One region of the Acidovorax sp. LjRoot129 genome, then DNA from elsewhere that is predicted to be linked to it. Evidence: predicted binding sites of a transcription regulator. Region 1 holds the regulator's gene; the other holds the start of a gene.
The links. Region 1 encodes FNR, which switches genes on or off when oxygen is low (the NO sensors DNR and NnrR bind a similar motif). Its sites were predicted from a motif close to TTGATNNNNATCAA; they were not measured.
Positions count from the first base shown of each region.

Region 2: the regulator FNR is predicted to act here: its motif matches at 2,210-2,223, upstream of ACSQ3Q_RS00970 (universal stress protein).

Region 1 is NZ_CAXUSE020000001.1:1,965,446-1,969,929, reverse strand. Features, by position in the region: gene ACSQ3Q_RS09030 (sulfite exporter TauE/SafE family protein) at 1-155, opposite strand, end outside; gene hemN (oxygen-independent coproporphyrinogen III oxidase) at 204-1,586, opposite strand; gene fnr (fumarate/nitrate reduction transcriptional regulator Fnr) at 1,774-2,496, shown strand; gene ACSQ3Q_RS09015 (hypothetical protein) at 2,518-2,808, opposite strand; gene ACSQ3Q_RS09010 (FixH family protein) at 2,883-3,185, opposite strand; gene ccoG (cytochrome c oxidase accessory protein CcoG) at 3,259-4,484, opposite strand, start outside.
Region 2 is NZ_CAXUSE020000001.1:198,420-202,903, forward strand. Features, by position in the region: gene ACSQ3Q_RS00960 (fasciclin domain-containing protein) at 69-1,019, opposite strand; gene ACSQ3Q_RS00965 (fasciclin domain-containing protein) at 1,102-1,557, opposite strand; gene ACSQ3Q_RS00970 (universal stress protein) at 1,735-2,157, opposite strand; gene ACSQ3Q_RS00975 (metallophosphoesterase) at 2,270-3,115, opposite strand; gene ACSQ3Q_RS00980 (LysR family transcriptional regulator) at 3,321-4,280, opposite strand; gene ACSQ3Q_RS00985 (hypothetical protein) at 4,405-4,484, shown strand, end outside.

The sequences.
Region 1 (4,484 bases):
ATGCCGGACTCAACAGCTACGTTGTTGCTGTCAGCGTTGGCAGGCTTGGCCCCCTGCCCAGTCAATGCTCCGCAGGGCGCCGAGCACATGACGAGGCAGTGGGCCCCTCCTGCGAGTCCCATCAGCAATGCGGTAGAAGCAACAGCGAGCAGCATGGAATCCGGATCGTTACGCGGGTCTCAGGGGACAACGCCAATAGCGTGTCAAATGATCCGGGAGAACCGCGCGCGGTTGCGATCGGCTTGCAGGTAGCGATCAAACACCATGGCGATCCCGCGCACAAAGAACCACCCCATGGCACTGACCGAGATGCCGTCCGGGCGGATCTCTACCAAACCTTCCTCCGCCAAGTCGGCCAGTTGCTCGATTTCCGCTGCGAAATAGCGCTTGAAGTCGATCAGCCACGCTTGTTCCAGTGATTCGAAGATCAGCTCGCCCTGGCACATCAGCGCCATGATGACGGCGCGCCGCACCAGGTCGTCGCGCGTCAGCGCAAGTCCCCGCACCACGGGCAGGCGCCCTTGATTCAGGAGGTCATAGTATTCATCCAGTGTCTTCGCGTTCTGGCTGTACGTGGCCCCTACCCTTCCAATCGCGGAGACCCCCAGGCCGATCAGGTCGCAGTCTGGCTGGGTGCTGTAGCCCTGAAAGTTGCGGTGCAGCCGGCCCTGGCGCTTGGCCACCGCCAGCGCGTCATCGGGCAAGGCAAAGTGGTCCATCCCCACGTACACATAGCCTGCTGCCATGAAGGCCTCCAGCGAGCGCGACAGCATCGACACCTTGCCCGCGCCCGTGGGCAGCTCGGCCGGGACAATGCGGCGCTGTGGTTTGAATCTCTCGGGCAGATGGGCGTACGCATACAGCGCAATGCGGTCGGGCCGTAACTGTGTCACCTGGGCCAAGGTGCGGTCGAACGACTCAGGGGTCTGGCGCGGCAGTCCATAGATGAGATCGACATTGATCGACTCAAACCCGAGCGCGCGCGCAGACGCCACCAGCGCGAACACCTGCTCGGCGGGCTGGACGCGGTGCACGGCCTTTTGCACTTCCGGGTCGAAGTCCTGCACACCAAAACTCAAGCGGTTGAAGCCCAGCTCGGCCAGTACGGCCAGGCGATCGGCATCCACGGTGCGGGGGTCCACCTCGATGGAATACTCGCCCCCCGGGGCGAGCGTGAAACTGCGCTTGAGCATGGCCATCAGCTCGCGCAGGCCCTCATCCGACAGGAAGGTGGGCGTGCCCCCGCCAAGGTGAAGCTGACTGACGACCTGCCCCTTTCCGCAATGCGCGGTGTGCAGGTCGACCTCACGCTGGAGGTAGCGCAGATAGACCTCTGCGCGCTCGTGGTGTTTGGTGATGATTTTGTTGCAGGCGCAGTAGTAGCACAGCGACTCGCAAAACGGGATATGGACGTACAGCGACAGCGGCAACGCCTTGGCAGGAGAACCCATCTGGCGGTGTTGCAGCGCGAGGGCATAGTCCTCGTCGCCAAAAGCCTCGACGAATCGGTCAGCTGTCGGGTAGGAGGTGTAACGGGGCCCCGGCACGTCGAAACGGCTCAGGAGTTCAGGGGAAGCAGCGGTCATGGGCGAATATCCTTGCGGGCATGCTCACTGTGCCGTAGGCTACCCCTACCGTCCTTGATCTACATCAAGCGATGGCGCGGACCGAAGGGCGACAATTTGATTCACATCATTCGCCACTCCGCAATGCGGAGCCCTTTCGCTCCGACTGTCGGGCGCGAATGCTCGAAAACCTACCAGCTCACGCCCCATGACTCCCCTCACCATCAAAGTCGCCTGCTCCAATTGCAACCTTCGAGAACTGTGCATGCCGGTGGGGCTGAGCGACGACCAGCTTCAGCGCATCGACGATATCGTGGCCGTGCGCCGCAAGGTCAAACGCGGCGGCACGCTGTTCCGCAGTGGCGAGACATTCACCTCGCTCTACGCTATCCGCACCGGCTTTTTCAAGACCAGCGTGGCGACCGAAGACGGGCGTGACCAGGTCACCGGCTTTCAGATGGCCGGCGAGATCATCGGCCTTGACGGCATCGTGAATGACGTGCACACCTGCGATGCCATCGCACTCGAAGACGCTGAAGTCTGTGTCATGCCCTTTGACCGCATCGAAGAGCTGTCGCGCGAGGTCACGGCCCTGCAGCACCATGTGCACAAGATCATGAGCCGCGAGATCGTGCGGGAGCACGGCGTGATGCTGCTGCTGGGCAGCATGCGGGCCGAGGAGCGCCTCGCAGCGTTCCTGTTGAACCTGGTGCAGCGCCTCCACGCCCGCGGTTTTTCCCAGTCGGAGCTCGTGCTGCGCATGACACGCGAAGAGATCGGCAGCTACCTGGGCCTCAAGCTTGAAACGGTGAGCCGGGCGTTTTCCAAGTTTGCCGAAGACGGCATCGTAGAAGTCAAGCAGCGCCATGTGCGCATCCTGGAAACCGAGGCACTCAAGCGCATCGTCAACAGCCAGCCGGCCTGCCACTGAGCAGCGTTGCGGGCCAGGGCTTCAAGAGCAGGAATTCTTGCGGCAGTCCTGCGGCCGCGCATCCGGCGAAACCGGGCAGCGGTTGAGCTCGAACGGTGACATTGCCAGCAGCGTGGTGAGGGCGCTCGAAGCCATAGTGATGGCCCAGAAAGCGAAAAACGCCAGGGTATAGACACCCTGCCGCGACAAAGCCAGTGGTTGCCCAAACCAGTGCAGATCCTGCGGATCCACCATGGCAAACACCAGCATCTCAAGGACCCCCGCCGTCAAAAAAGCGGGCCAGGCAATCCACATCAAGCGTTGCGTCCACATCGGTCTTATCTCCTTGTCATCGGCGGTGTAGCAAGCTGGCTGCACCCAGCGTTCAGCCTGCTCTCCACCGGTTTTTATCGTGGCTGGTCCTGCACCGGGGTGGCTGCATGGTTGCGGCCCTTGATCGCTGGTGCCAGGCTTTTTTCGGGGTTGGCCAGCGTCTTGTTGATCTCGATGCCCTGGCGGTAATAGTCCTCGGCCACCACGGGGTCCGGCCGGGAGACGGCCAGCCACAGCGTTACAAAGCCAGCGACGATCACGATGGCGGGGCCGGCAATGACGAGCCAGACATGGCCGAACTTCCACCACGGGGCGGGAGCCCTACCTGTGGCAGGACTTGTGGCGCTTGCGGGCCCGATGGCGGGATTGGATGGCATATCAACACTCCTCAATATCTGTTCACTCGTAGGCACCAGGTGATGCTTGAGCCGGGTGCGCCTGCGGTGCGCGCTAGCGCGGCACCAGAAAAACCGACTTCTCCGTGACTTGGGCTGCCGCGCCCACAGCCTGCACGTCAAACTGCACAGGATGCGAGCCCGAAGCGGCCGAGCCGTACGGTATCTGCAGCCGCACTGCCACCCAACGGGACTCCGCGGCGCCGATCTCCACCTCGGCTTCCGAAGCCACCTCAATCCCCTGCAGCCCGCGCGCGGCGATGCGATAACGCTGCGGCCCTTCGGTGGCGTTCATGATCTGCAGGCGGTAGATGTTCTCCAGCTTTCCGCCAGCCACGATGCGCGAGAGCGCAGCACGGTCGCGCACCACATCCACCTTTAGTGGCGTGCGCGTGACCAGGCTGGCCAGCATCGCAACGCACAGGGCGACCAGCACCGCCGCATAGATCAGCACCCGCGGCCGCAGCACGCGTCTCAGCATCTGCGAAGGGCTCCAGCGCTTCTCTACCCCGTTCTGGGTGGAGAAGCGGATGAGCCCCCGCGGGTAATGCATCTTGTCCATCACGGTGTTGCACGCGTCCACGCACAACCCGCAGCCAATGCACTCGTACTGCAGCCCCTCGCGGATGTCGATGCCTACCGGGCACACCTGGACACACAGGGTGCAGTCGATGCAGTCGCCCAGTCCCTTGGCCTTGTGATCCACTGTTTTGCTGCGCGGTCCCCGCGGCTCGCCGCGCGCCACGTCGTAGCTCACCACCAGCGTGTCCTTGTCGAACATCGCGCTTTGAAAACGCGCATAAGGACACATGTACTTGCAGACCTGCTCGCGCATGTAGCCGGCGTTGCCATAGGTGGCGAACCCGTAGAACAACACCCAGAAGAGCGCCCAGCCGCTCTGCAACGCCAGCAGCTCGCTGCCCAGCTCGCGGATGGGCACGAAATAGCCCACGAAGGTGAACCCGGTCCACACCGCGACCGCAATCCACACCACCTGCTTGAAAAACTTCTTGCGTACTTTTTCAAAGGTCCAGCCACCGTGGTCCAGCCGCAGGCGGGCACTCCGGTCGCCTTCGATCTTGTGCTCGATCCACATGAACATTTCGGTGTAGACCGTCTGCGGGCATGCAAAACCGCACCACAGCCGCCCCGCCACCGCGGTGAACAAAAAGAGCGACAGCGCCGAGATGATGAGCAGGCCCGTGAGGTAAATGAAGTCCTGCGGGTACAGCACCAGGCCAAAGATGTAGAAGCGCCGCGCGCCCAGGTCAAAGAGCACCA
Region 2 (4,484 bases), 1.8 Mb from region 1:
TGGAGAGACTCACGAAAAAAAGCCCGGCATGCCGGGCTTTTTGCATGGGCTGCCTGAATCGCTACCGCTTATTTGGGCAGCAGCACCTTGTCCAGCGCGTGGATCACGCCGTTGCTGGTGAAAACGTCGGTCGCCGCGATGCCGCTTTGCCGCATGTTCTGGTCCGTGATCACCAGGCTGGAGTTGATGGTGAACGTCTGGCCTTGCACCGTCGTGATGGCGGTGTTGACCGGGACTTCGGCCTTGAGCACGCGGCCGGGCACGACGTGGTACGTGAGCACCGAGGTGAGCAAGGCCTTGTTGGCGAGCAACGCTTCCTTGGTCACCCCCAGCTCGGCCAGAAGGCTTGCAAACGCGGCGTTGGTCGGCGCAAACACGGTGAAGGGGCCGGCCCCCTGCAGGGTGGTGACCAGGCCCGCGGCAGCCACTGCCTCCACGAGGATGCTGAAGTCGGGCAAGGCCGATGCCGTGGCCACGATGTCCTTGTTGGCCGGCAGCAGGACCCGGTCGACCAGATGCACCACGCCATTGCTTGCCGGGATGTCGGTGGCGGTGAGGGTGCTGGTCCGGTTGCGGCCGTCGGTAATCTTCAGGCTGCCAGCCGCCGACTCGATCTTGAAAAAGCCGCCCGAGACCGGCGTGACCGCCTTGCCCAGCGGTACGTCGGCACGCAGTACCTTGCTGCCCAGCACGTGATACGTCAGCACTGCGGTCAACAAAGGCTTGTCGGCCAGCAGGGCTTCCTTGGTCACGCCCAGTTCTGTCAGCAACGCCGCAAAGGCTGCATTGGTCGGGGCGAACACGGTGAGTGTTCCGGTGCTGAGTGTGGGTGCCAAGCCGGCTGCGACGACGGCCTCAACCAGGATGCTCAGGTCCGGATTGGCCTGCGCGACTTCGACGATATTGCGCTCGGGCGCGTCGTTGTCACTGCCGCCGCAGGCCTGCAACAGGGTGGCGCTGCCGGCCAGGGCGGCGGTCAAAAGCACGGTGCGGCGGTTCAATACAAGCGAGTGGTTCATAGGACGGCTCCTCGTTCCTTGTGGGTAGGGATTGGGTGGGGAGGGTGGGTGGATGTGTGGCGGGATGCTGCGCGCCGGCCGCTCACTTGGGCATCAGCACGGTGTCGATTGCGTGGATCACGCCGTTGCTGGCGGCCACGTCCGCGGCCACCACCTTGGACTTGTCGACCATGACGCCGAAACCGGTGGTCACCGTGAGCTCCTGTCCCTGGACCGTCTTGACCATGCCGGGCTTCACGTCCTTGGCCATCACCTTGCCGGGGACCACGTGGTAGGTCAGCACCTTGGTCAGCGCAGCCTTGTCGGCCAGCAAGCCATCAAGCGTCGCCTTGGGAATCTTGGCGAAGGCTTCGTCCGTCGGCGCAAACACCGTGAACGGGCCCGGGCCCTTGAGGGTGTCCACCAGCCCTGCGGCCTGCACCGCTGCCACAAGGGTCTTGAAATTGCCGGCCTTCACCGCCGTGTCAACGATGTCCTGGGCCAAGGCACCAAACGTGGCTCCTGCCGTGAGGGCCAGTCCGATCAATGTCTTCTTCATGGGGCGCTCCTTCAGTATTTCGAGGGAAATGGGTACGCCAAGATGGGCGTGGCCGGAATGTATAACTGAACGGTACTGATGTAAACCGAATAGTCACACAATAACCAATGGGTTTTATCGGGGCAAAAAAATGGCCCTGCGTGAAGGCAGGGCCTGTATCGGAAGGGGGTGAGCGGTTTAGCGCACCAGCAGCACCGGCAACCTGGAGTGCGCCAGCACGTGGGTAGTGACCGAACCCATCACCAGCGTGGCCAGCGCGCCGTGGCCGTGCGAGCCCATCACCAGCAGGTCGAATTTGCCCGCGTCAGCCACCTTGGCGATGTTCTCCCCCACCGAGCCGACCTTGACGATGCGTTTGGCGTCCACGCTGTGGCGCGCGAGGAATTTGCACACGGGGTTGAGAACCTTCTCGGCCTCTTCGGCGTAGTAGCTGTCGACCACCTCTTTGCCCAGCGCCGAGCGCGCACGGGCGGGCAGCGGCGCCTGCACGGTGAGGACGGTGTACTGGTGAGAGCCGCCCAGAAGCTCGTCATGCGTAGCCAGGTAGGCCAGCATCTTTTTGGTGAACGTGCTGCCGTCGACAGCAAGAAGGATGTTCATGTTTTTCTCCTGGAAGGGATGGTCAGACTACCGTGCGCGGGCTTTTGTTGTCTTGACCTGGATCAGGTGTTTTCATCCTGCACGTGCGGCGCAGTGGTGCCCCGCGCGGTCATCATACGGTGAGGCAGCAGCGCGGCTGGAAGGTAGCCTGCTCGCCCTTGCGGGCATAGCCCAGCGGGTTGGCCACCACCCGGCAACGCCATGGCCTGCCGTCGGCATGCACGCCCTCGGCGGTGTAGTCGCTGGGCGCGTGCAGGTGGCCGTGCAGCCACAGCTGCGCATGGGGCAGCAGCGCGTCCAGCCCGTTGCAGAAACCGGCCGTGCCGGGCACGAGGCCGTAGCGTGGATCCGCGCTGCGCAGGCTGGGGGCGAAGTGTGTGACCACCACCGTGGGCCCATCGAATGGGGCGGCGAGCGCGGCGGTGAGCCATGCCTGGCTGACCAGCGCCTCTTCGCGCATGGGCTCTGCCAAAAAAGGTTCGCCGTGGCGCGTGCCACCGGTCTTGCGCAGATAAAAATTGGCGGCCCGAAACGCCTTGTCGCGCAGCTTCAGGCGGCGAGTGAGGTCGGTGGCACCCTCATGGTCAGCGAGCGCATCGAAGTCGCTCCACAACGTGGCTCCGATAAAACGGACCCCGCCGAGTTGCAGTGTTTCGCGTTCCAGCCACTGGATGCCCAAACGCTTGCAGGTGTGGCGCAACCGCTGGTGGGCCTCGTCGAAGTCCTGTGCGTCGTACTCATGGTTGCCGGGCACAAAAAGCACCGGGGTGGGCCAGCCGGCGTACTGTGGCAGGGGTGAAAACCGGGCAAGGCCAAAGTCGTCGTCGGTGAGCCGGGAGCCGGTTTGGTACGAACCCACGTCGCCAGCGAGGACCAGCACGTCGGCGCCGGGCGCGGGTTCTGGTTTGAAGTGGGGGTGGGCTTCCAGGTGCAGATCGGAGAGCAATTGAATCTTCATGCAGCGCGCAGTCTACGGCCTCGCACCCAAGGGCCCGTTGACGATCTCACAGGGGATCGCGCTCAACCCTTCGGGCAGTGGCCTTTGCGTGCGGGCTGCGGCGTTGCGGCGCTTGCCAATAGCCGAGCTGTTGGCTGCACACCGCGCCTAGCATCCCATCCCGCAAAGACCGCTGCGCGACCCCTGGGAGATCGTCAACAGGCTCTTAAGCCTCCGGGAAGGTGCGGCGCGCCGACCGGGCCAACGCCTGGAGCAGCCAGGTCATGGCCGTCTGCTGGGGCCCGCGGCGGCGCCACAGGGCGTCCACGTGCACGGGCGGCACGTCGAGCGGCAAAGCGCGTTGCACCAAGGCGTCTGCAATGCCCGTGACCGGTACAAAGTGGCGCGGCAGCACGCTGAGCAGGTCCGACCCGGACACCACCCGCCCCGCCGTGAAGAACTGGTTGACGGTGATCACCACCTTGCGCTTGCGCCCCAGCGACGCCAGCGCCTCGTCGATGAAGCCGAAAGGGCGTCCGGAAAAGCTCACCAGCATGTGCCTCGCCGCGCAGTAGGCATCCAGCGTCAGAGGCGCCAGGGCCAGCGGGTGACCCTGGCGCATCACGCAGACGTACTCGCCGTCGTACAGGCGCCGGCTCTCAAAGGACACCGCATCGCCCGATTGGGCCCGGGCCGTGAGGTCGGCCAGCACGGCGGGAAAGTAGCCCACGGCCATGTCCGCGGCTTCTTCGTCCAGCAGGCGCCGCGGATCACGCGTGGTCAGCGGCAACACGCGGATCGCAATGCCCGGCGCCTCGCGTTCGATGATCTCCACCAGAGCCGGCACCAGCGTGGCGGCCGTGGCGTCGGCCATGGCCAGCACAAACGTGGATTCGGCTGTGGCGGGGTCGAACTGCCCCGGGGACAGCGACTCCTGCAGGTGGGCCAGCGCCTCTCGCACCGGTGGCCACAGGGCGAGCGCACGGGCGGTGGGCTCCACGCCTTGCCCGCTGCGCACCAGCAAATCATCGCCCACCACCTCGCGCAGGCGGCGCATAGCATTGCTTACCGCCGGTTGGGTGATCGAGAGCTTGTGGGCCGCACGCGTCAGGCTGCGTTCGGCCATCACCTCGTCGAACACGCGCAGCAGGTTGAGATCGAGGGAGCGGAAATTGACGGGCGCCATGGCAAATCATCACCGATGTGAATATCAATGATTCAAAATATAAACTTGAATGTGCAAAGGGTAAACCCTAATATCACCCCATCGCCCGGCAATATCGTCACGAGCGTTAGAAAAGGGAACTGAAATGACTGCCTTCGCACACGTAGAACACCTGACTGAACACCCCGGCGTGGTCCGCGCCGAAAACGCCGCCGCCGCCCTGAA